Regions from separate parts of the Cupriavidus sp. 01L45 genome, predicted to be linked through region 3. Evidence: predicted binding sites of a transcription regulator. Region 3 holds the regulator's gene; each other region holds the start of a gene.
The links. The regulator FNR, encoded in region 3, switches genes on or off when oxygen is low (the NO sensors DNR and NnrR bind a similar motif). The targets are predictions, from matches to a motif close to TTGATNNNNATCAA.
Positions count from the first base shown of each region.

Region 1: a site for FNR is predicted at 3,414-3,427, ahead of AC1DT6_RS37645 (DASS family sodium-coupled anion symporter). Genes of this name have one in related genera too.
Region 2: a site for FNR is predicted at 3,198-3,211, ahead of AC1DT6_RS35890 (oxygen-binding di-iron domain-containing protein). Genes of this name have one in related genera too.

Region 1 is NZ_JBFTSG010000086.1:392-6,373, forward strand. It holds gene AC1DT6_RS37635 (transglycosylase domain-containing protein) at 1-545, opposite strand, end outside; gene AC1DT6_RS37640 (Ldh family oxidoreductase) at 593-1,645, opposite strand; gene AC1DT6_RS37645 (DASS family sodium-coupled anion symporter) at 1,659-3,185, opposite strand; gene AC1DT6_RS37650 (RNA-binding protein) at 3,566-3,820, shown strand; gene AC1DT6_RS37655 (tyrosine-protein phosphatase) at 3,855-4,670, shown strand; gene AC1DT6_RS37660 (acetate/propionate family kinase) at 4,692-5,918, opposite strand; gene AC1DT6_RS37665 (phosphate acetyltransferase) at 5,954-5,982, opposite strand, start outside.
Region 2 is NZ_JBFTSG010000074.1:26,598-37,049, reverse strand. It holds gene AC1DT6_RS35905 (LysR family transcriptional regulator) at 1-646, shown strand, start outside; gene AC1DT6_RS35900 (LysR family transcriptional regulator) at 669-1,580, opposite strand; gene gstA (glutathione transferase GstA) at 1,718-2,344, shown strand; gene AC1DT6_RS35890 (oxygen-binding di-iron domain-containing protein) at 2,354-3,145, opposite strand; gene AC1DT6_RS35885 (glutathione peroxidase) at 3,326-3,964, opposite strand; gene AC1DT6_RS35880 (MDR family MFS transporter) at 4,065-5,555, opposite strand; gene AC1DT6_RS35875 (AraC family transcriptional regulator) at 6,040-7,056, opposite strand; gene AC1DT6_RS35870 (long-chain fatty acid--CoA ligase) at 7,131-8,846, opposite strand; gene AC1DT6_RS35865 (Bug family tripartite tricarboxylate transporter substrate binding protein) at 8,912-9,901, opposite strand; gene AC1DT6_RS35860 (beta-keto acid cleavage family enzyme) at 10,190-10,452, shown strand, end outside.
Region 3 is NZ_JBFTSG010000021.1:20,918-28,342, forward strand. It holds gene rluB (23S rRNA pseudouridine(2605) synthase RluB) at 1-1,169, opposite strand, end outside; gene scpB (SMC-Scp complex subunit ScpB) at 1,175-2,227, opposite strand; gene AC1DT6_RS16280 (sulfite exporter TauE/SafE family protein) at 2,814-3,572, opposite strand; gene fnr (fumarate/nitrate reduction transcriptional regulator Fnr) at 3,859-4,584, shown strand; gene AC1DT6_RS16290 (hypothetical protein) at 4,746-4,991, opposite strand; gene AC1DT6_RS16295 (FixH family protein) at 4,994-5,209, opposite strand; gene ccoG (cytochrome c oxidase accessory protein CcoG) at 5,234-6,727, opposite strand; gene ccoP (cytochrome-c oxidase, cbb3-type subunit III) at 6,777-7,425, opposite strand, start outside.

The sequences.
Region 1 (5,982 bases), on a different contig from region 3:
AACCCGGCCAGCATCGCACATTCGGCCAGCGTCAGCTCCGCCACCGGCTTGCCAAAGTAAGTCTCGGCCGCCTCGGCAAAACCATAAGCTCCCTGCCCAAGGTACACCTTGTTCATATAGACCTCGAGGATCTCGTCCTTGCTCAAGGCATGCTCGATGCGATAGGCCAGCAGCACCTCGTACAGCTTGCGCGTGTAGGTCTTCTCCCGCGAGAGAAAGAAATTGCGCGCCACCTGCATGGTGATTGTGGAAGCGCCCTGCGAAAGTTCATCCGACAAGTTGGCCACGCCGGCGCGTATCACGCCGACATAGTCGATGCCGTCATGCAGGTAGAAACGCTCGTCCTCGATGGCCACCACCGCCTGCGTGAGCTTGGGCGGTATCTCGCCGATGGGCACGTAGCCCGGCGACTGGCGGAAAGCGGTGAGCGCGTCCAGCGTGGGCAGCTGGCGCTGAGCGACGAGCACGGCGAGCGTGCCGAGCAGGGCTGTGCCCAGTGTCAGCAGCAGCACCAGCTTGAGAAAATTCGACCAGAGGCGTTCCATGGGCAGTATTGTGCCAGCACCGGCCCGGCACCAGCCCGGTGCCGGAATCAGCCCGCCGGCAGCGTCACGCCCAGTTCCTTCGCCAGCGTCTCCAGGTTGCGCCAGATCGCCGGGTTGACCTCCAGGTGCGTGGTGGTGAGCGCCCGGTTGGCGGCTTCGAACTCGCCGGGATATTGCACGCCGCCGAAGCCGGGAGCGGGCGGCGTGTCGTGCAGGTAATTGACGAACGCCTCCACCTCGGCGCTCTGCCAGCTCAGCCCCAGGTCCAGTTCCGGATTCATCAGCACCGCGAACATATTGTTGGTGGCCACGCCGCCGCGCGGGTTTTCCGGCTGGATGGTGCCGCCGCCGGAGAGTACGCCAGCGAGCAGCTCGGCCACCACGCCCAGCGCATAGCCCTTGTGTCCGCCGAAGGGCAGCAGCGCGCCCGGATGCTCGCCGAACATGGTGGAGGCATCGGTGGTGGGGTTGCCGTCGGCATCGATGATGCTGTTTTCCGGCGCGGGCTCGCCCTTCTCCGCCAGCACGCGCGCCTTGTTGATGGCGATCGCGCTGGTGGCGATATCTACCACCAGCGGCGGGCGGCCGTTGGGCATGGGCCCGGCGAAGCACAGCGGGTTGGTGGTCAGCCGCGCCGCGCGGCCGCCATAGGGCGCCACTGCCGGCGCGCGGTTGATCACGTTGGTGAAGCTCAGCAGCACGAAGCGTTCCTTCGCCACCATCTCGCCGAAGTGGCCCATGCGGCCGAGATGGTGCGAGCGGCGCAGCGTGACGATGCAGTGGCCGTGCTGGCGCACCCGTTCGATCGCGGTCTCGATGACGGTCTTGCCCACGTGCTGGCCGAAGCCGCCGTTGCCGTCGAACACCAGCAGGCTGCCACGGTCGAGCACGCATTCGGCGCGGCCGGCGGGGTTGACGTTGCCGCCTGCGAGCGAGCGCCGGTAGTTGGGCAGGATCGACAGGCCGTGGCTGGTATAGCCGCAGCGGTCGGCTTCGACCAGGTGTTCGGCCACGTCGTCGGCGATATCGGCCGGCACGCCCTGCGCTGCCAGCAGGTCGCGGGCGAGCTGGAGGGCGGATTGCAGTGTGATTTTCGTCATGCGTCCCGTCCCTTCAGATCCAGCCCAGCCAGCGCCAGTAGGTGGCGGCGAACAGCAGCATCATGGCGTAGCCGATCAGCGTGACGGGAATGCCGACCCTGGCGAACTGCTTGCCGTTGAAGGTGTCCGTGCCCAGGCACACCATGTTCTGCGGCGCGTTGATCGGGAGGATAAAGCCGAAGCTCACAGTGAAGCCGAGCAGCATTGTCAGCCCGATCTTGTTGATATCGCCTGGCAGCGTCTGCAGCACCGAGATCAGGATCGGCAGCAGCGCGGCGGTGAGCGCGGTGGCGCTGGCAAAGCCCAGGTGGATCAGGATCAGGAAGGCCGCAAGGATCGCGAACACCAGGATCGGCCCCTGCGTGGCGAGCCCGGAGTGCGTCACCACGAACTTGCCCAGCCATTGTCCGGCCTGCGTGGTGAGCAGCGCGGTGCCCAGGCTGATGCCCACGCCGAACACGATCAGCGTGCCCCACGGCGTGCGCTGCTGCATGGTCTTCCAGTCCATCACGCCGATGCGCGGCATCATCAGGATCACCAGGCCGACGAAGGTGACGGTGGCGGTGTCGAACTGATGCAGCTTGCCTTCCGTGGCCCAGAACAGGAGCAGCCCGATGGACACCGCGGCGAGCCGCTTCTGCGGGCCGGTCATCGGGCCCAGCCCGGCTAGTTCCTTTTGCACGGCTTCCTTGCCGCCGGGGATGGCTTCGGTCTCGGCAGGCAGCAGGAAGCGCACCAGGAAATACAGCACCACCGACATCGCGACGGCCCACGGCGCGCCGGCGATCAGCCATTGCAGCCAGGTGATGCGCTCGCCCAGCAGCTTGTCCATGAAGCCGACCGTCAGCAGGTTCTGCGCGGCGGCGGTCTGGATGCCGACGTTCCAGATGCTGGTGGCCATGGCCACCGTGATCATGATGCCGGCGGCGATGTTCGATTTCTTGTCGACCCCGAAGGCCGCGATGATGCCCATCATGATCGGCACCACGCAGGCGCTGCGCGCGGTGGCGCTCGGCACCACCAGCGACAGCAGGATGGTCACCGCGATGCTGCCGATCAGGATGCGCCGGGTGCTGGTGCCGATGGCCGACAGCGTCACCAGCGCGATGCGCCGGTCAAGCCCGGTCACGGTCATGGCCGCCGAGATGAACAGCGCGGCGGCAACCAGCGCCAGCGCGGTATTGGAGAAGCCGGCCAGCGCCATGCCGAGGGCGCGCGATGTGCCGTATTGCGTGGACGGGTCCGTCACCGTGGGCGCGAAGCCGATCAGCGCGGCCATCAGCGACGTGATCATGATGGCGCTGGCTTCGTAGGAGACCGCTTCGGTGATCCACACCACGATGGCGAAGGCGAGGATAGCCAGCATGCGATGGCCCGCCACCGGCAGGTCCGCGGGCAGCGGCAGGGCAAGGATGCCGATCAGCACCACGGCGGCGGCGTAGAGCCCCCATGGTGTCTGCTTCTTCGGCGTGGCTTGCGGCGTGGCGGGCACGCCGGGGGCGGAGGGGACGGTCTGGGTCGGAGTGCGAGAGTCTGTCATCGCTTTCCCTTGGGTTGTCTTGTTGATCGTTGGCTCAACACGGGATGGCGGACGTCACGCGCGGGCAAGAATGCTAGCCGGTGACTGGCTTGATGGCGGCGTCGTTCGTTCGGTCTTCCGTGAAGACTGGCGGATGCGCAGGCCGGCTTTTGGCCGGGTTGCAGCGTTCGACATGGGGAAATTATCGTGCCGGCCAACAGCGTATGTCGAGGCCGGATCACGGCTCGCATGATCAGGATCAAGGAGAGGGCTCGCGCCGGGAAATTACCGTGTGCGGTGGGGTCCTACTTTCAGATCGTTGCAGTACAAGGGCTGGCGGGCGGTGTCCCGCGGGCGTTAACGCCCGCCTGCGCGGTGATCTGAAAAAAATGGAGCACATGATGAAGGTTTTGGTGAGAGGGCTACATGCCGGAGTCGACGCAGCCAGGCTGCGTGAAGCGCTGGCCGCTTACGTGAGCGTCAAGGACGTCGAGCTGATCTGTGAGGGCGATGGCTCACATCCCTGGGCCTGGGTCGACCTGGACCTGGACGATGTGGACCCGATGAGCGTGTGGAAACTGGTGGCAATGCTCGATCGCCGTTATATTGCTGGCTGCCATACGCGCTGGCATGTGCCGGCCTATCGCGCGCGATGAGACGCGCGCAACCCAACCACAGGGCAGGGAAACAATGCAGGGATTGTTCGCGTGGCGCCGCCACGCCATCATGGCGGACGCGCCATCACTAGGTACCGGCGTGCCCGGCACCGCACCGCTGGTGCTGGAAAACGTTGTCAATATCCGCGATCTCGGCGGCCTTCCCACGCGGGACGGCCATCGCGTGCGCGCCGGCAAGCTGTTTCGCAGCGGCAACCCGGGCCTGGCCAGCGCCGCCGACATGGAGCGGCTGCGCGCCTTGCAACTGGACGCGGTGATCGATTTCCGTTCGCCCGGAGAAAAGTCGGCCGCGGAGAGCCCCTTCGGCCAGGCCTTCCGCTGGGTAGCCACGCCGGTGCTGGAGGGCAGCATGTCGATGGCCGAACTGATGCCGCGCCTGCGCGAAGGCAGCGCGGCGCAGACGGAGGCCTTCATGCTGGAGGTCTACGGCGATTTCCCGCGCAAGTACCAGGCTGCCTTCGGCGGCTTCCTGAAGCTCGCGGAGCAGGGCGGCAACCTGCTGTACCACTGCACCGCGGGCAAGGACCGCACCGGCTTTGCCTCGCTGTTGTTGCTGGCGGGCCTGGGCGTGGAGCGCGATACCATCATGGCCAACTACCTGGAGTCGAATCACCGGAACCAGGGCTTCAACCAGAAGATGAGCGCCGGCGCGGCGCAGTTCGGCGTCGATCCCGCGGTGATGTGGCCGTTGCTGGAGGTGAAGGCGTCTTACCTGGAAGCTTCCATGCAGGCCATCGAGCAGGAATACGGCGGCATCGACGCGTACCTGGGCGAGGTGCTCAAAGTGGATGCGGAGCGGTTGCGCCGGGCGTACCTGGTGCGGGCGTAGCGCGTTCCCGGCGCGGAGGCGCTACGTCCCCACGCCTTGCTCCTTCATGATCCGCGCGGTATTCAGCGCGATCATGCCCTCCTCGTCGGTGGGCAGCACCAGCACCGGCACACGGCTGTTATCGCGGCTGATGCGTTGCCGGTTCTCGCCGTTCGCGCCGGCGTCCAGGTCGATGCCGAACAGGTCCGCCAGCCGCGCGCAGATCTTCTCGCGCACCGGCGGTGAGTTCGCGCCGATACCGGCGGTGAACACCAGCGCGTCGAGGCCGCCCAGCGTGGTGGCGAGCTTGCCGATCTCCTGCGCCGCACGGTACGCATAGAAATCGATGGCCAGGCGCGCGCGCGGCGTGTCGCTGTCCAGCAGTGCGCGCATATCGCTGCTGATGCCCGACAAGCCCTTGAGCCCCGATTCCTGGTACAGCATGGTCTCGATGTCCTTGGTGCTCATGCCTTGCTGCGACAGCCACAGGATGGCGCCGGCATCGATGGCGCCGCAGCGCGTGCCCATCGGCAGGCCGTCGAGCGCGGTCAGGCCCATGGTGGATTCCACGCTGCGCCCCTCGCGCATGGCGCACAGGCTGGCGCCGTTGCCCAGGTGCGCCACGATCACGCGGCCGGCGGCCAGGTCGGGCGCTACCTGCTGCAGGCGGCGCGCGATGTATTCGTAGGACAGGCCATGGAATCCGTAGCGGCGGATGCCGCGCTCGAAGTATTCGTAGGGCAGCGCCAGCAGTTGCGCCAGCGTATCGTGCCCGGCGTGGAAGGCGGTGTCGAAGCAGGCCACCTGCAGCAGCGACGGCGCGGCGGCGCGCACCGCGCGGATCGCCGTCAGGTTGTGCGGTTGATGCAGCGGCGCCAGCGGCACCAGCGCTTCGAGCTTGCCGATCACTTCGTCATCGATCTTCACCGCCGCGGAAAAATCCGCGCCGCCGTGGACCACGCGATGGCCGATCGCCACTGGCGGCGCGTCGCGCAGGCCGATGCTGAGCACCAGCCGGATCAGGCGGAAGGCCGCGTCGTGATCGGCGACCTGGTCCACCGGGAAGCGTTCGTCGGCTACCACGCGGCCGTCCGCCATCTTCGCGGTCAGGCGGGGCGAGACGCCGATGCCTTCGATCTGCCCGTGCGCGCTGAGCACCGGGTTGATGTCGGTGTTGGCGTGCGCGGCATCGGGCACCGCATAGACGGAGACCTTGACGCTCGACGAGCCGGCGTTGACGACCAGGATGGTGGGGTGGGTGACACTCACGCGGGCATCTCCTGTGCAAAGGAATGGTTGGACGCTCAGATCGCCGTGGGCGTCCCGACGGTGC
Region 2 (10,452 bases), on a different contig from region 3:
GCGCACGCTGGCGCGCGGCCAGGCGGGCATCGCGGGCAGCGTGCGCGTGTCGGCCAGCCGCGCGGTGGCGAGCTTCCTGCTGCCACCGCTGCTGGCGGACCTGCGCCTACGCGAGCCGCAGCTCGCCATCGAGGTGGTGTCGTCCAACGAAGTCAGCAACCTGCTGCGGCGCGAGGCGGATATCGCCATCCGCATGGTGCGGCCCAGCCAGGCCTCGCTGATCGCGCGCAAGGTGGCAAGCGTGCCGCTGTGCGCCTGCGCCCACGACGACTACCTGCGCCGCAAGGGCGTGCCGCGCACGCCGCAGGACCTGCTGCGCCACGAACTGGTGGGCTATGACCGCGAGGACACCATCCTGCGCGGCTTCCGCGCCATGGGCGTCGAGGTCTCGCGCGAGGCGTTCGGCGTGCGCAGCGACGACGATATCGTGCTGTGGCAATCGATCCGCGCCGGACTGGGCGTGGGTTTTGCCGCGCGTTATATCGCCGCCGGGGATCCGCGCGTGCGGATCGTGCTGCCGGAGCTGACGATCCCGCCGTTGCCGGTCTGGCTCACCGTGCATCGGGAGATCCGCGGCAGCGCGCGCATCCGCGCGGTCTACGATTTTCTCGCGAGCGCCATTCCCGCCGCGCTGGCATCGGCGTAAGCCGCAGGGAGCGTGGCCCGTCTCAATCGTCGAGCCTGACATGCTCCGCAAGATGGCCGACCACGGTGGCGATGCGTCGCAGATGCCGCGACTCGGGATGCGTCAGCAGCCAAAGGTCCGTCTCGCACTCGTCCAGCGGGCCGCTGAGCGCCACCAATTTGCCGCTGCGCCGGCCCATCATCAGCGAGACGACGCCGGCACCAAGTCCGGCCTCCACCGCTTCCACCACGCCGGCAATGCTGTTGACGCGGTACTGTGGCGTCACCCGCGGCAGGTGCTTGCGCCGCCAGCGCACCGAAGGGTGATCGGGCATGGCCTCATCGGGCGCGATCCAGGGCAGGGCGGATAGCGCGGCCGCGTCGAACGGCGCGCCCGGCTCCGGGACCGGCACGCCAGCCGACTCGGCCAGTTCGCGCGATACGAACACCGCCACGCGCAAGCGGCCGAGGCATTTGCCGATCAGGTGATCGGGCGGCCGCCGCGTGGCGCGCACGGCGATGTCGGCATCGCGCCTGGTCAGGCTGACCAGCTCGTTGGTGGCGATCAGCTCGAAGCTCAGCCCCGGATGGCGGCGGCCGAGCGGCGCCAGCGCCGGCAGCACCATGCCGTGCAGCACGGTATCGGTGGTGGTGATACGCACCAGGCCCGATACCGTGCCCGCCGTTACCGAGGCATGCGCGCGCGCCGCTTCCAGCTCGGCCTCGATGCGCTCGGCATGCTGGGCGAACTGCTGCGCCAGTTCCGTTGCCAGGTAGCCCGAGCGGCTGCGCTCGAACAGGCGCCGGCCCAGGCCTTTCTCGATGCGCTGCAGCGCGCGGAACACCGTGGAGGCATCAAGCCCGAGCCGGCGCCCGGCTTCGGCCAGCGTGGCGCCGCGCACCAGCGCAAGCACGATGTCCAGGTCGGGAGAGGAGAGTTGATATGGCATGTTCATTGCAAATTTGCAGTCATGACTTGCGCTCACGCGCATTGTGATTGCATCACTGCAATCCTAGACTGCCTGCACAGCCACCACAAGCCGTGGCGGCGAAACCCGAAACGCCGAACCATTCCACCTCCAAGGACAACCCGATGAAGCTCTACTACACCCCTGGCGCCTGCTCGCTGGCCGTCCATATCGCGCTGCGCGAAGCCGGCCTGCCGTTCACCCTCGCCAAGGTCGACCTGGCCACGCACAAGCTGGCCGAGCCGGAGCACGGCAGCGATGACTTCTACGCGGTCAGCCCGCGCGGTTATGTGCCGCTGCTGCAGCTGGACGACGGCTCGCGCCATACCGAGGCGGCATCGCTGCTGCAATACGTGGCGGACCTCGCTCCGGCCAGGGCGCTGCTGCCGGCCGCCGGCACCAGGGAGCGCCTGGAAGCGGTGGGCTGGCTGACGCTGGTCTCCACCGAGCTGCACAAGGTCTTCAGCCCGTGGCTGTGGCACAAGGAAACCGCCGAGAGCACGCGCGAGGCATGCATGGCCAAGGTGGCCACGCGCTTCGCCGAACTCGACAAGCACCTGGCCACCCGCGATTTCCTGGCCGGCAGGCAGTTCACCGTGGCCGACGCCTACTGCTTCGCCATCGTCAACTGGGCCAATATCCTCCACATGCCGCTCAACCCCTATCCCGCGCTGCAGTCCTACCTGTCGCGCGTGGCGGCGCGCCCCAAGGTGCATGAGGCGCTGGTGGCCGAAGGGCTGGCGCGCGACTGATGGCGCGGATCAGGCTGCCGCGGCGGTGAAGGGCGGCAGCCTGTAATTGTCCTGGCTCAGCAGGTCCAGCCCGCACTCGAGCGTCGACACCCAGTCGATGAACTGCGCCACCATGGCCTTGCCGCGAAATGACGGACCGTGCTGCGGCACGATCCACTCGATATCCAGTTCGCGCGCCATATTGGCCCACAGCCGGCAGGCACGGTTGCCGCTCATATAGCGCTGGTGGAACGGCAGCATGGCGTGCGTGTGGGCGGCAAAATCCTCCACCACCGTGCCCGCCTCCCGCGCGCTGGTCATGGCCGCGCCAAGGTCGCCGGAGAACAGGATCTTGCTGACCGGATCGTAGAACTGGAAGTTGCCTTCCGAGTGCAGGAAATGCGCCGGCACCGCCAGCAGCGTGCAGTTGCCCAGCGGCACCGGCATGCCGGCGTCGGGGATGGTGACGATGCGCCCTTCCGTCTTGCCGGCCTGGCAGAAATGCGGCAGGAAGCGCGCCCACACGCGCGAGATCAGGATGCGGCTGCCGGAGGCGGTAAGCCAGCGCCCGAGCGAGGCGACGATATCCGGATCGGCATGCGAGGCCAGCACGTAGTCGAGCTGCTTGGGCGGAAAGTAGCGGCTGATGGCAAGGTACAACTCGCCGTAGGTCATGTGCCCGCCGGGATCGATCAGCGCGCCGTGGCCGTGATCGACGATCAGGAACTGGTTGGTCTGCACCACCTCGCCGTGCTCTTCCTCGACCAGGTCGGAAAACAGCAGGCACGTATGCCCGCCGGCGTCGTATAGCGTGATGGCCATCGTCTGTCTCTCCCCAAAGCGGCGAAAGTAGCGATGGCGGCGCTTGCGCGGCTTGACGCCGGTCAATTAGTGGTCGAATCGGTCCCCGATGCAGCGGGTCCGGTCACGCCGGAGGGCGGAAAGGCGCGCCGTTCCCGTACCCGCCGCCTGCGGGCACCGCTCTGGAACGGCGCCGATTGCCTAGCGCGCGCCGTCCAGCAGTTGCTCGATCTTGCCGACGAACTGCCGGTCGTCCGGCTTGGTCATGCTGTTATAGCTGCCCACCACCTGGCCATTGCGGTCGATCACATACTTGTAGAAATTCCACTTCGGCGTGGTGCCTGACTGCCTGGCCAGCAGCGCGTACATGGGGTTGGCATCGCTGCCGCGCACATGCGACTTGCCGAGCATCGGGAATTTCACGCCGTAGGTGTTGTAGCAAAAGTCCGCGATCTCTTTGGAAGACCCGGGCTCCTGCGAGAAATCGTTCGAGGGGAAACCCAGCACCACCAGCCCGCGTTCGCGGTACTTGGCGTACAGCGCCTCCAGCCCTTCGTACTGCGGGGTGAAGCCGCAGTAGCTGGCGGTGTTGACCACCACCACGACCTTGCCGGCGTACTGGCAGAGGTCCTGCGGTGCCTCGTCCTGCAAGCGGGGGAACTTGAAGTTCAGCGATGCCGGGCAGGCGCCGGCCGGTTTCGCCGCGCCGGCGGCCGGGGCATCCGCGGCCCGCGCGAGACGCGGCGTGGCGACGACAGCTGCGGCGCCGGCCAGGATCAACGCGCCAGTCAAGGCGGTACGTTGCAAGGCGCGTGAGCGTTGAACGGGAAGACGGCGCATGAACGGGACTCCAGAAGTGGTCTGTCCGTAGTCTACGCCGTTGGCCGCCGGTTGGATGCGGGCGTTGTGCCGGGCGCGGCCCGTGCCGCCTCCCGCCCGCTTACTCCATCGCCAGCGTGGCCGCGTGCTCGGTCACGCTGCTGCGCAGTTCCACGTCCGGCATGCGGCGCACGATCGCCAGCGCCAGCAGGGCGGCGACGGCGCCCACGGCGAAGATCAGCTGGAAGCCCGACTCCACGCCGCCCGTCAGCACGTCCCGCACCGCGGGCGAAAGATGGGCCAGCGCCTCGCTGCCGTGGCGCAGCGCGCCCAGGTCCAGGACCTGGCTCACGCCGGAAGCCTGCAGCGCATTGCGGAACTCCAGCGTCAGCAAGGTGCCGGCCAGCGCACCGCCAAAGGCGCTGCCGAGCGAACGCAGCACCAGCAGCGCGCCGGTGCCGGCGCCGGTATCGCGGCGCTCCAGCACGTTCTGCACCGTCATCAGGGTGCCCACCATCGCCATGCCCAGCCCCACGCCGGCCACCGTCATCGCCAGCAGCACCAGCACCAGCGGCGTGCCGGGCGATACCGCCACCAGCGCCAGCAGGCCAAGCGCCGCCGCGATGAAACCGCCGGTGAGGATGCCGCGCATCCGCCCCAGGCGCGGCGCCAGCCCGGCCACGATAAAGTTGCCCGCCACCGTGGACAGCAGGAACGGCACCACCAGCAGGCCGGATTCCGAAGCATCGGCGCCGCGCACCAGCTGGAAATGCAGCGGCAAGGCGAAGATGCACAGGAAGATATTCAGCGCCGCCATCGCGGACGCCGCCACGCCCAGCACATAGGCGCGGTTGCGGAACAGCCGCGGCGGCAACATCGGATCCGCCGCGCGGCGCTCCTGCCAGACCAGCGCGGCCGTTGCCGCCACTGCCAGCAGGGCCAGGCCGGCGATCTCCGGCGACAGCCAGGCATAGACATCGCCGCCCCAGCTCATCGCCAGCAGGAAGGCCACGATGGAAACGGTCAGCAGCAACGCGCCGCCCCAGTCCACCCGCGCGGCGCCGCCGCGCGCCTGCAACTGGCTCAGGCCGCGATGGCACATGAACATCGCCAGCAGTCCCAGCGGCACATTGATCCAGAACAGCCAGCGCCACGAGAGATGATCCGAAGTCCAGCCGCCGACCAGCGGACCGGCGATGGAAGCCACCGCCCACACCGTAGCCAGGTAGCCCTGGTAACGCCCGCGCTGGCGCGGCGCCACCACATCGGCAATGGCCGCCTGCGCCAGCGACATCAGGCCCCCGCCGCCAATGCCCTGCAGCGCGCGGAACAGGATCAACTGCTCCAGCGAGGCCGCCATCGCGCACGCCACCGAAGCCAGGATGAACAGCGCGATCGCCAGCATCAGCAGCCGCCGCCGGCCGTACGTGTCGGACAACTTGCCGTACAGCGGCGTGGAAACCGTGGAAGTGATCAGGTAGGCCGTCACGATCCACGACAGGTGGCCAAAGCCGTTCAGGTCGTTGGCAATCGCCGGCACGGCCGGGATCACCACGGTCTGGTCCAGTGCCGCCAGCAGGATGCACAGGACGATCCCGCCGATCACGCGCATGATGGCCTGGTGGCTCAGGGTAGGGGTAGGGACAGGAGTGGCAACGGAGGAAGAAGGCGAAGCGGAAACAGACATCGAAAGGCAGCCGGCACGTAAGCATGAGTAGCCAGCGTTGCGCCCAACGGCAAACAAGTCACACTCTTTGTCCGCTTACAGCGTGGAACATGGCCACAAGATTGAATTCAGCTGATTGAACGCGTACCCAGTGCTGCGCGACGGAGGTGCTGCCGGTAGCAGCAGAGGCCACATGGGCGGCTCGGGAAGGGCCAATTCAGTGAACGCATAATTATATGCGGAGACTGAATATCGAGTGCGGGGCTAAGTTGGTTTGTGATGCGGCGTGGCGTGAGCGTCTTGCCGGATCATGGGTGCTTTTTTCCCGTTCTCCCCGCTATCGGGCAGGAAATTGGCGAGAAGCCGCATGCGGAAAGGCGCTGGCATTTTTTTGCCGTACCCGTTCCAGCATAAGCGGCGCCTGCGGTGGTCACGCCCCGGCAGCCACCCGCTTGCGCCAGTCCGAGACGCTGCAGCCAAAGGCGGCGTGGAACCAGTGACTGAAACTGCTCTGCGCGGAAAAGCCCAGCAGCCCGGCGACCTCGCCGATCGGCAGGTCGCTCTCTTGCAGGTGGCGCATCACCAGTTCCGAGCGCACCTGCTTGAGCAGGACTGAGAATGTCAGCCCTTCCGCGCTGAGGTAGCGGTGCAGCGTGCGGCGATCGACGCGCAGAAGATGCGCCACCTGCTGGGTAATGCAGCGTCCTCCCGGGAGCAAGGCCAGGATCAGCTCCCGGCACGATTCGCGGACGCCTTCATCGCGGTGCCGCAGCGCCGCCTCCAGGTAGTCCCGCGCGAAGCGCGCGGCGCCCGGATTGTCGGGCGTGCGCGGCATCTGCAGATCGGCCGCCGCGCAGACCAGGCCGTTGAATGGCTGATTGAACATCGGGCTGCGCCCGAAGAAGGCGCGGTGCGCCGACGCATCGACCGGCGGGCGATGCGTGAAGCAAACCTCCAGCGGCCGCCACTTGGGACCGATCAGCTCGCGCAGAATGCGGAATTTCACGCCGACCGCCAGTTCCATCGCCTGCCGCGTGGCCAGTCCGGGGCTGGGCAGAAGCTCTTCACGAATGATGACGGACTGGCCGGCGTCCTCGATACGCGTGATCAGCGTAGCGCTAAGCAGTTTCAGGTAGCGGCACAAGGTGTCGAGCGCCTGCCGCGGGGTCGGCTCTTCCTTCAGCACCAGGCTGATGGGCCCCAGGTTGGAGAAGGTGCGCCGCGCCGCCAGGCGCAGGGCAAGGTCTTCCACGCCGGTGGCGCGCGCGGTGACTTCGAGCAATTCGCGCACGGCGTGGCTGGGGATTGGCGTCTCGGGATTTTCGAGCAGCCGCGCCGACAGCCCCACCCCTCGCAGGAAGGCGTGGGGATCGCGCCCGAGCGACTCCACCAGCTCGATGTAGCCGTTCAGGCTGGCACTGCGAATCAGTTTACCGACGTGTTGCATAGGTTCCGCCAATGCCTCGGCGCACCCCGACGATGCGCCGCACCTGCTGCACTTGCTGCGCATTGCTCGTTGCGTTATGACTTTCCACTGGCCGCGCTACGGCTTTTTTCCAGCTCCTGCAGCTGTCGCCACATCACTTTGCCCGTGCTGGACCTGGGCAGCGCATCGACGAATTCCACCACGCGTGGATACTTGTAGGCTGCCATGTTTTTCCTGGCCCAATCGATGATCTCTTCCGGCGTCGTGTCCTTCGCGGTGGATTTGAGCACCACCAGGGCTTTTACTGTCTCCCCGCGATAGGCGTCATGGGTGCCGATGATGCAGGCATCCTGTACAGCGGGGTGCTTGTATAACAGGTTCTCGACTTCCGAGGGCCATACCTTGAAGCCGGACACGTTGATCATCCGCTTGAGGCGATCCGTGATGAAGTAGTACCCATCCCCATCCACGGTGCCCAGATCGCCGGTCCGGAAGTAGGTTCGTCCTTCCAGTTCGATGAAGGCATCCCGTGTAGCGTCGGGCTTTCCCCAATAGCCCTTGAACACCTGCGGTCCGCTGACGATGATCTCGCCGACTTCGCCGACCGGCAATACCTTGAGCGTCGTCGGGTCGATTACGCGGGCTTCCGTATTGAAGGTCGGCAAACCGAGACATTGCTGTTTGGGCCGATGGCTCGGATTGTTGTGTGTTGCGGCCATTGTTTCCGACAGCCCGTATCCTTCCAGGTAACTGAGCCCGAACTGTTGTTTCAGACGTTCTGCGACCGCTTGCGGCATGGCCGCGCCTCCGCCCCCAACGTGGCGCAGGGTTGTGAGATTGAATTGCTCGAGATTCGCGCTTGCAAGGAGATCGATCACCATGGTTGGATTGCCCATCCAGTGGGTAACGCCATGCTGCGAGATAAGCCGGCCCGCGGCCTCGCGATCCCAGCGTGGCAGCATCACAATCGTAGCCCCGCAATAGATCGGTGCGTTCATGCCATGCTGCATGCCGCTCACGTGAAACAATGGCAATACCGAAAGGACGACCGATCCGGCCTCGCATGCCGACCAGATGCCATTGCCGATCGCGTTATGCATGACGGATCGATGCGTATGGATGCACCCTTTGGGCGCGCCCGTGGTGCCAGAGGTATAGGGCATGACAGCCATGTCGTCGGCTTCGGCGTCATCTCGTGCGGGGACGCAGCCCGCTGCGAGCGCGTCAGACCAAAGCGACACCTTGCCGGCAGCCCACGCAGGCTGTTCGTACTGCGCCGTCATCCACGCCGGCAGCGAAGGCTCGGGGGCTGCATCGGCAGCAAGCAGGTCCGCCGCATAGCGGGTCATCAGCACGCATTGAATTTGGCCAGCCGACAGCAGGTCCGCGCTAATCCCTGTATCGAAGGCGTCCGCGGCGCACACGACCACCCGGGCCGCGCTATCCGTAGCGTAATGACGGAATTCGTCGGCCTTGTTCATTGGGTTGACCGGCACGACAACCGCTCCGGCACGCAGGATGGCGTAGTAGGCGACGATGAACTGCGGGCAGTTCTGCATATACAGCAACACCCGGTCGCCTTTCCTGACGCCGGCTTCGTGCTGAAGCCATCCCGCAATGGCCATCGCTTGCGCATGCAGATCGCGAAAGCTCACCGCATGGCCATGGCAATGGATTGCGGTCTTGCCGGGAAAACGCCGCGTGGTGACTTCCAGGTTGTACCAGATGGACGTTTCCGGCGACACAATCCCGTCCGACCCCTTACCGGAATTTACGTGCGCCGGTGGAAAATCCGGCCTTGCGTGCAACATCGCTTACTCCCCCTCTTTCTTGACACTCTGCTTGAGCCCCCGCCAGCGCTGCCGCGTCTGGATCTTCATTCGGGCTTGAAGTTGATCGAGCGCAATAGCTTGCCCTGCCGTTCGTAGGATTCGCGCACGTCTACGGAAAGCTCTTCGCTGGTAGCCGGTGAACCGACTTCCATGCCAAGGTCTTCGATCTTCTGCCGGATCTCGCGCGATTGCATCGCCTTGAGCGTGGCGTCGCGCATCTTGGCCACCGCGGCTGGCGGTACGCCCGGCGCCGACCAGAGCGCCATCCAGCTGACCTCCTTGAGGTCGGGAAATCCCAGTTCGGCGAAGGTCGGAAGATCAGGCAGCGCGGGGATCCGCTTGGGGTAGGCAATGGCAAATGCCCTGAGCTTTCCTGACTTGATGAACGGAAGCGAAGTTGCCGGACCGTCGAACATGAGCGGAACGTGCCCCCCCATCACGTCTTGCAGCGCAGGCGGCGACCCCTTGTAGCTCACGGTGCCCGTCGTCAGTCCGGCAAGGCGATTGAATTGCACGCCGATGGTCTGGCCACGCAGGCCGACACCGAAATTCGCATAGTCGACCCTACCCGGATTCGCTTTGACATACGTGATCAGTTCCCCGAGGTTTTTCGCGGGCAGGCCGGGATGGCCGATGAGCACGAGACCCTGCCGGGTAAGCTGCGCAATCGGAACAATGTCCTTGAACGGATCGTAAGACACATGCATGGCGTGGGGCACTTCCGAGGCAATGCCCTTTTGAATCAGCAGGAATGTGTATCCGTCCCGTGGCGCCGACAGCAGGCCGTGGACGCCGATGGTTCCCGCCGCGCCGGCTTTGTTGTCGACGATCACGGTCTGTCCAAGCGGGCTTTGCAGCGCATTCGCGAAGAGGCGCGCCACGATATCGGCCGTGCCGCCCGGCGGTGCGGCAACGATGATCCGCACAGGCTTGGCCGGCCACTCGGCGGCATTCGCCGCTGGCGCGGTCGACAGCAGTGGGACGACTGCAATCGCGAGCGCCAGCGTCTGGCGTGCAATCAGGGGGATGCGCATGTCTCGCTCCAGTTGTGTTGGTAGAGTCTCTTGGCTCCTGGGCCAACCGGCATGCTTCGATGCTGCGGCCCGGCTCTGATATGGCCTTCGGGCAAATTCTAGTGGGCTCGCTCATCCGGGCGCTTTGCATCGCACGACAGAATCTTGCGGATCGCGACAACCGGTGTGCCGGCTGGCCCTTGTCCCAAGTAAGCAATTGAATGTCCCGGATTAGCAAGCGGGAATGGCTTGTGCCCAAGATACTCAGGGGACCAAACCGATAGCAGCCCTTCCCCCTGGAGAACCACCATGAATTTCCTCGACGGCCACTTCTTCCCCGAAAACCAGCAGCCCCTGATCATCACGGCCGCGCCCTATGCACCCGGCTGGTTGCCTGACGACTTTCCCGAGGACATCCCGGTCACGATGGAAGACCAGATCCAGAAGGCGGTGGACTGCTACAACGCCGGTGCCACGGTGCTGCACCTGCACGTGCGTGAACTCGATGGCCGGGGCAGCAAGCGCTTGTCCAAGTTCAACGAACTGATCGCCGGCGTGCGCAAGGCGGTGCC
Region 3 (7,425 bases):
CGGACCGCATACTCGCGCTCCACGCCGTAGCGCGGATGCATGAACTTGTTGGCGATATCGCCCGAGGAGGTAAAGATCAGCAGCCCTTCGGTGTTGAAGTCCAGGCGGCCCACGGCCACCCATTTCCCTGCCTTGATGCGCGGCAGGCTGTCGAACACGGTCGGACGGCCTTCCGGATCCGACTGGCTGACGATCTCGCCCGCCGGCTTGTGGTAAAGCAGCACGCGCGGCGGCTTGGTCGACACACGGCGATGGATCAGCTTGCCGTTGACGCGGACCTGATCGGCCGGCAGGATGCGTTGTCCAATATGGGCCGGCAGGCCATTGACAGAAACGCGCCCCTGCAGGATCAGCTCCTCCATCTCGCGGCGCGAACCCAGGCCGCCCTCGGCGAGCACTTTGTGCAGCTTGGGCGCATCGTCATCGGCCGAGAGCTCGCGCACCGGCTTTACCTTGGCACGCACACCGCTGGTATCTTCCTGGTCGTACTGGCCGGAGATGACGAAACGAAACAGGTCTTCGCCACCTGCGGCTGCAGCCGCGGGGGCCTTCTCGGGCACGCCCGGAGCCTGGCGCTGCGTGCCGCCCCTGCCTTTGTTTCCTTTGCTTGCCTGGCGCGGGCCACCCTGCTGCCCCTCGGCACTGCCGCGCCTGGCCGCGCCCTGCGGCTGCTGGCCTTGCTGCGGCTTGCGCTTGCGCGCGCCGTTGGAGTTGGCGCGGGCACCGTCGCGCTGGCGCTCTCCAGCGGCTTCGCCGCCGGTTTCGCTCGCACCTTCGGCAGTGTCGCCGCCGAACGCGCGGCGGCCTCGCGGCGCCGGGCGTTCGCCCTGCTGCTCGCCGGCCTGCACGGACTCGCCTTCGGCGGGCTTGCGCTTGCCGCGCGTACGCCCCTTTCTCACGCCATCGCCACGCGCGGATTGCGCGTCCGGTGCGGCTCCCGCGTCCGGACCGCCAGCGAAGGCAAGTGCATCGCCTTCCGCGGCACGCCCGCCATCGCGGTCCTGCGTGGCCTGGCGGCGCGTGGCCACCAGATTGCGCAGGCCACGGCGCAGGCCCTTGCGGCGCGGCGCGCCTTCGGCGCCATTGCCGGCATCGCCGGCCGGCGTATCCGCCTGGCGGACGTCTTGATCAACAGAATCGGACAAGGTATTCACATTCGGATGTTGCATGGTGTTCAGTTGGACACGCGCTCGTCGTGCTCGCTGGGGTGCGCCGGATTCGTCTTGGACGCCCCCGGGACTTCGGACTCCTGCTCGCCGGAGGCCACTTGCTCGTGGTAACCGTTGGCGGGTGCTTCCGTTTGCTCATTTGCTTCGCCGTCGTCGACGGCATCCTCCACGGCTGTGCCGTCAAGCCGCGCCCCCATGGGCCCGGCGGACACCAGTTCGCTCTCCGGCCCATCATCCGGCTCGGACACCGCGGGTACTTCAGCCTCGGGCACGGCTTGCGCTTGCACCGAGGCGTCCTTCTTTTCAAATGCTTCCACCAGTTCGGCGATGCCATCCGTGGCACCGGCATCGAGGACACCGGGGACGGAGCGGGTCAATTCGCCAGCATTGGACACATCGGCGACGGCAGCGCCAGCGCCGCCCGCAGGCTCCTCGCCGGCCTCCGCGAACGCTTCTTCGTCGCTTCCGGCCGGCAAAGCGGGCACAGTGCCCAGGGCCTCGAAATCTATGGGCTCCTGGTTCAGCAGCGCGGCTTGCGTCTGCGCCTGGACATCCTCCAGCGGCGGCAACTCATCTAGCGAGCGCAGGCCAAGGTCATCAAGGAAGTTCTTGGTGGTAGCGTACAAGGCCGGCCGGCCCGGTACGTCGCGGTAGCCGATCACCTCGATCCAGCTACGGTCCTCGAGCTTCTTCACGACTTCGGTGCTCACCGCAACACCGCGGATTTCCTCGATATCGCCCCGGGTGACCGGCTGCCGGTAGGCGATGATCGCCAGCGTCTCCATGACCGCGCGGGAATATTTCGGCGGCTTTTCAGGATTCAGCCGGTCCAGGTATTCGCGCATGACGGGGCGGCTCTGAAAGCGCCAGCCGCTGGCCAGCGCCACGAGTTCCACGCCGCGCTGCTCCCAGTCGCGGCGCAACTCTTCCAGCAGCACCCGAATGGTGTCGGCACCGACGTCGTCGGCAAAAAGCCGGCGCAAGTCATTGACGCGCAAGGGTTCCTGCGCACAAATCAGCGCGGTCTCGAGGACGATCTTCGCCTCTTGGGTATTCATGTGATTGCGTGCAGCCTGTCTTTGCACCTGCGCCCCGGACAAACCCGGACGCACTGGAGATTGCGGGTTCAGCGGTTGGAATTGCCACCGCCATCTGACCGCGCAGCCAACCACAATGCTTGATGCATGCAGTCGTGCGCTTTCTTTTTTGCATCGGGTGCCGGACCTGCCCGGCAGGAGATCGCCCGGCCACCGGCTTTACCTGCCGGTCGACGGAGCCCTTGCGTCGCGCCTTCCCCCTGATGTGGCGGACCTGTCCGGCACGACGTCCGTCGCTCCGGGTGCAAGAAAAATACGGATATCGGGCCTGCTTGGCCTATTTCACCCCGCCCTGCCGTGGCTGGTCTTTTGAACCAAATAATCTTTTGAACCGGACGGCGGATTGGGAACGGTCCCTGGCGGTAATACGTGCTGGAGGGTTCCTGGCATGCATCCCCGAGTGCGAATGCTACCTGACGATGCCACGATGAAATACGCTGCGCGATATCGCTGTTCTTGCGATTGTATGGCATTCCCTGGCAAACCTGCAACCGATTCACACAGGCATCTGCCCGACAAAGTGCGTAATGCGCCATGAAGCGGCGTATCAGAAGACCAGACAGAAGCCGTGCGCGGCCAGCGTCTCTGGCAAAAGCAGCGCGCGCGCCACCCCGACGACACCAAAGGCAGCCACTGCCAAACCGGCAAGGGTACGTACCGCCGGGCGGCYCGACCACTGCCTGAGGTAGCCGGACAGGCCCGAGATAACCAACAGGTTTGGCAAAGTGCCCAGTCCGAACACGGCCATCACCAGCGCACCCGAAGGGGCGTTCCCGGCCAGCAGCGCCATCGCCAGGGCGCCATAGACCATGCCGCATGGTACCAGCCCCCAGGCCAGCCCCATGCCGTAGCGGCGCAGCAGCCGCCCCTGTGGCAGGCCCAAGGGCGCCAGGCGCACGCCCACGGCGGCAAGAAAACGGAGCAAACCGCCAGCGCCGCGCGCGGCAAACCGCTCCAGCCAGCCAGCCCCCACGGCGCGCCCACGCAACATCCATAATCCCGACATCACCAGCATCATGCTGCCGATTCCGAACAGCCAGCGCTGCAGCGGCAAGTACTGGGCCTTCCACACACCGGCGCCCAGGGTACCCAGCAAGGCGCCCAACAGCGCATACATGCTCAGCCGCCCGGCATGCATCACCAGGAGTTCGAGCAGCCAGTGGCCTGGCCGGCGCAGGATGGTGGCCGGCACACGGGCCGTGCCGCCTTGCTCGGCCGCAAGCGCAATGCCGCCACACATGGCCGCGCAATGCACACCACCTAGCAAAGCCAGGGTAAAAACGCTGAAGAGCACGCCTACGGTCAACTTCTCCTCCCAATCACATCGCCTGGCGCGGTAAAATGCGCCCTACGCGCCCCCGCGACTCCAAGAGGCGCTATCAACATGAAGCCCAGCGCCCGCGCACATCCGCGCAATCGCAAATCATGACGACGGGCACGGCAGGCGGCGCCACGCAGATGGCAGGCCCCGCCAGACCCGCGCCAGGCTAATGTGGATAGCGCTTCCAACCGACAGCTCTCAACGTCAAGCTTTCAACTCAATGCGCCTGCCACACGCGCTTGAGTGATTGCGCTAAACCGACAGGCCCCAATTGCTAACATCCATTCCCATTACCGAGATGTCGCCCCGCTGCTCCACTTGCTCGCTGGGACAGCTCTGCCTGCCCGTCGGCATGTCGCAGCAGGACCTCGAAAAAATGGATTCGCTGGTGCAGGAGCGCGTGCGCGTACGCAAGGGCGAGACCCTGTACCGCCTCGGCGATCCGCTCACCGCCGTCTATGCGATCCGCTTCGGCACGCTCAAAACCCACCTGACGATGGAAGATGGCCGCTCGCAGATCACGGGCTTCCACCTCCCCGGCGAAGTCGTCGGGCTCGACGGCCTTGGCGAAATGCAGCACGCGTCCGACGCCACCGCCCTTGAGGATACCGAAGTTTGCGTGGTGCGCTTCGGCGACCTCCAGTCGCTGTCCGGTGCGCTCCCGTCGTTGCAACATCAGTTCATGCGGCTGATGAGCAAGGAAATCTCGCAGGACCAGGTGATGCTGATCACGCTGGGCTCGATGCGCGCCGAAGAGCGGCTTGCCGCCTTCCTGATCAACCTTTCGGAGCGCCTTTCCGCGCGCGGCTATTCGGCCTCCGAGTTCGTGCTGCGCATGAGCCGCGAGGAGATCGGCAGCTACCTCGGGCTCAAGCTCGAAACCGTCAGCCGCCTGTTCTCCCGTTTTGCGGAAGCCGGGCTGATCCAGATCCGCCAGCGGCACGTCAAGCTGGTCGACATGACAGGCATCAAGCAGATCATCAACAAGTCCTGCTAGTCCGGCAGGCATCGACCGGCCGCGCGGAGTTTCCCGGCTCCCGCGGCATTGGCAGCCGCCTTGCCTTCCTTGCGTGGTGCCAATACCACGTCGCGCCGGCCTGGTCACGACACTCCTGCTCCGCCGCCCCCTGCCCCGCGGCGCGAAGACGCGCATCGCGCTCACTCCAGTTCGTCTGTCTCCGCCAGCCGCGTGGGCATGGTGTAAAGCGTCAGGCCGCTCGACAACGAACAAAGCACCCACGCGACCAGGAAGCCCACGGTGTAAACCGCCTCCCGCGACGCCTCGACCGGCTGTCCGAAGAAGCGCAGATCGCCGGGATCGACCATCGAAAACACCAGGGCGGTCGTCAGCCCGGCTACCAGGAAGCCGGGCCATAGCACCCACATCAGCCAGCGCAGTCTCATGGTCACCTCGCCTGCGCCGTGGCCGGCTCAGCCTGCCGCCCGATACCCGTCTTCTCGACCACCAACCCGTGCCGCGATACGCCATCGACAACGGGCGGGTCCGGGTGCGTCATGGCCAGCCAGATCGTGACCCCGCAGGCCACCATCGCCAGCAAGGGCCCGCTCATCAGCAGCCATGGCCAGGGTTCCTTCCACCAGGGATTGCTTTGCTGCATCATCAGGCCTCCTCTAGATTTCTCGGTTCAAAGATTGCGCGGTACGATGAAGCTGGTGCCCTGGCTGATTTCCGCACCGCCCCCACTGTCATCTCCTGTCGCAGTGACCGTCACCTGGATCTTGTGGGTGCCCTGGCCAGCGGCTTCGATCGGCACGCGCACGCGAATCGGAATCAGGCGGTTTGAGGTGGGCTCGAGATTGCCGGCAGCGTGATCGTATTCCACGGCCAGGCCCTTCAGGTCATCACTGTCCGCGCGAATGGCCACATGCATCGGCGCCTCGGTCGTGTTGATCAGTTGCAGGCGATACACGTTCTCGATCCAGCGTCCCTCCACTTCCCTGCCCAGCGCGCCGCGGTCGCGGATGATATCGACCTTGAGCGGTGTGCGCATGGCCAGCGACACCGTGAAGCCGGCAACCAGGGCCAGCCAGATCACGGAGTACACCACCGTGCGCGGCCGGAACAGACGCTTGCGCGCCTCCGCCTCGGGCAGCACGCTGCGCATGGCGTTCTCCGAGGTGTAGCGGATCAGCCCGCGCGGATACGCCATCTTGTCCATGACCTGGTTGCAGGCGTCGATGCAGGCGCCGCAACCGATGCAGTCGTACTGCAGGCCGTCGCGAATATCGATGCCGGTGGGGCAGACCTGCACGCAGATGCTGCAGTTCACGCAATCGCCCATGCCGGCGGCCTGGTGGTCCACCTTGCGCGAGCGGCTGCCGCGCGGCTCGCCGCGGCCCACGTCATACGTCACCACATACGTGTCGCGATCGACCATCACGCTCTGGAAGCGTGCATAAGGACACATGTACTTGCACACCTGCTCGCGCATGAAGCCGGCGTTGCCCCAGGTGGCGAAGGCGTAGAACAGCATCCAGAACGTTTGCCACGGCCCCAGCGACAGGCTGAGCACGTGGCCGCCCAACTCGCGAATGGGCGAAAAGTACCCGACGAAGGTAAAGCCGGTCCATAGCGCGATCACGATCCAGAGCGTGTGCTTGGTGGCCTTGAGCCGCAGCTTGCGCGCGCTCCACGGATCGCCATCCAGGCGGATGCGGGCAAAGCGATCGCCTTCCACATGCCGCTCGATCCACATGAAGATTTCTGTGTACACCGTCTGCGGACAGGCATAGCCGCAGAACAGGCGACCCGCGATCGCCGTGAACAGGAACAGCGAGAGCGCGGAAATCACCAGCAGCACGGACAGGTAGATCACATCCTGCGGCCAGAGCACCAAGCCGAAGATGTAGAACTTGCGCGCGCCGAGATCGAACAACATGGCCTGGCGGCCGTTCCATTGCAGCCAGGGCATGCCATAGAAGAACAGCTGGGTCAGGACCACCATCCAGACCCGCCAGCTCGAAAACGCCCCTGTGACTGAGCGCGGATAGATCTTGCGGCGGACTTCGTACAGGGTTTCATCCGAGGTTTCCCCATCCCCCGTGGCGGATGCGGGCTCCCGCAGAGGCCCCCAGGCGGCTCCGTGCTTTCTCAGCGGTTCCGGTTCCGGGGCATTCATGGGCGATCACCCCCAGCGGCACGCAGGCTCCACATGCTGGCGTCGCCGTTCATTGCCCGCTCCCCGCGGGGGCTGCCCCATTGTTCGACAGTCCCCAGACATAGGCCGTCAGCATGCGGATGCGCTCCGGCGTCAGGATTTCCTCGTGTGCCGGCATGTGGTTGTTGTGACCCTTCAGGATGGCGTCGACGATGTTTGCCTCCGAACTGCCGTACAGCCAGACCTTGTCCGACAGGTTGGGCGCACCGAGCGCCTGGTTACCCTTGCCGGAAGAGCCATGGCAGGCCGCGCACGTGGACTTGAATGTGCTTTCGCCACGCGAGGCGCGAATCGGATCGGAAGACAAGCCTGACAGCGAACGAACGTATTGCGCCACGTCGCCGGCCAGTTTGCCGTCGATGGTCGAAGCGAATGACGGCATCACGCCGTTGCGCCCCTTGGTAATGGTCTGGGTGATGGTCGCGGGATCGCCGCCATACAGCCAGTCGTTGTCGGTCAGGTTGGGAAAGCCGCGGCTGCCGCGCGCGTCGGAGCCATGGCATTGCGCGCAGTAGTTGAGAAACAGGCGCTGCCCGATCTCGCGCGCAGCCGGATCCGCGGCCACCTGCTTGACGTCCATCTGCATGTACTTGCCATAGACATCGCTCTGCACCTGCTCAGCCGCCTTGCGATGTGCCTCCAGTTCGACCCGGCTGGAT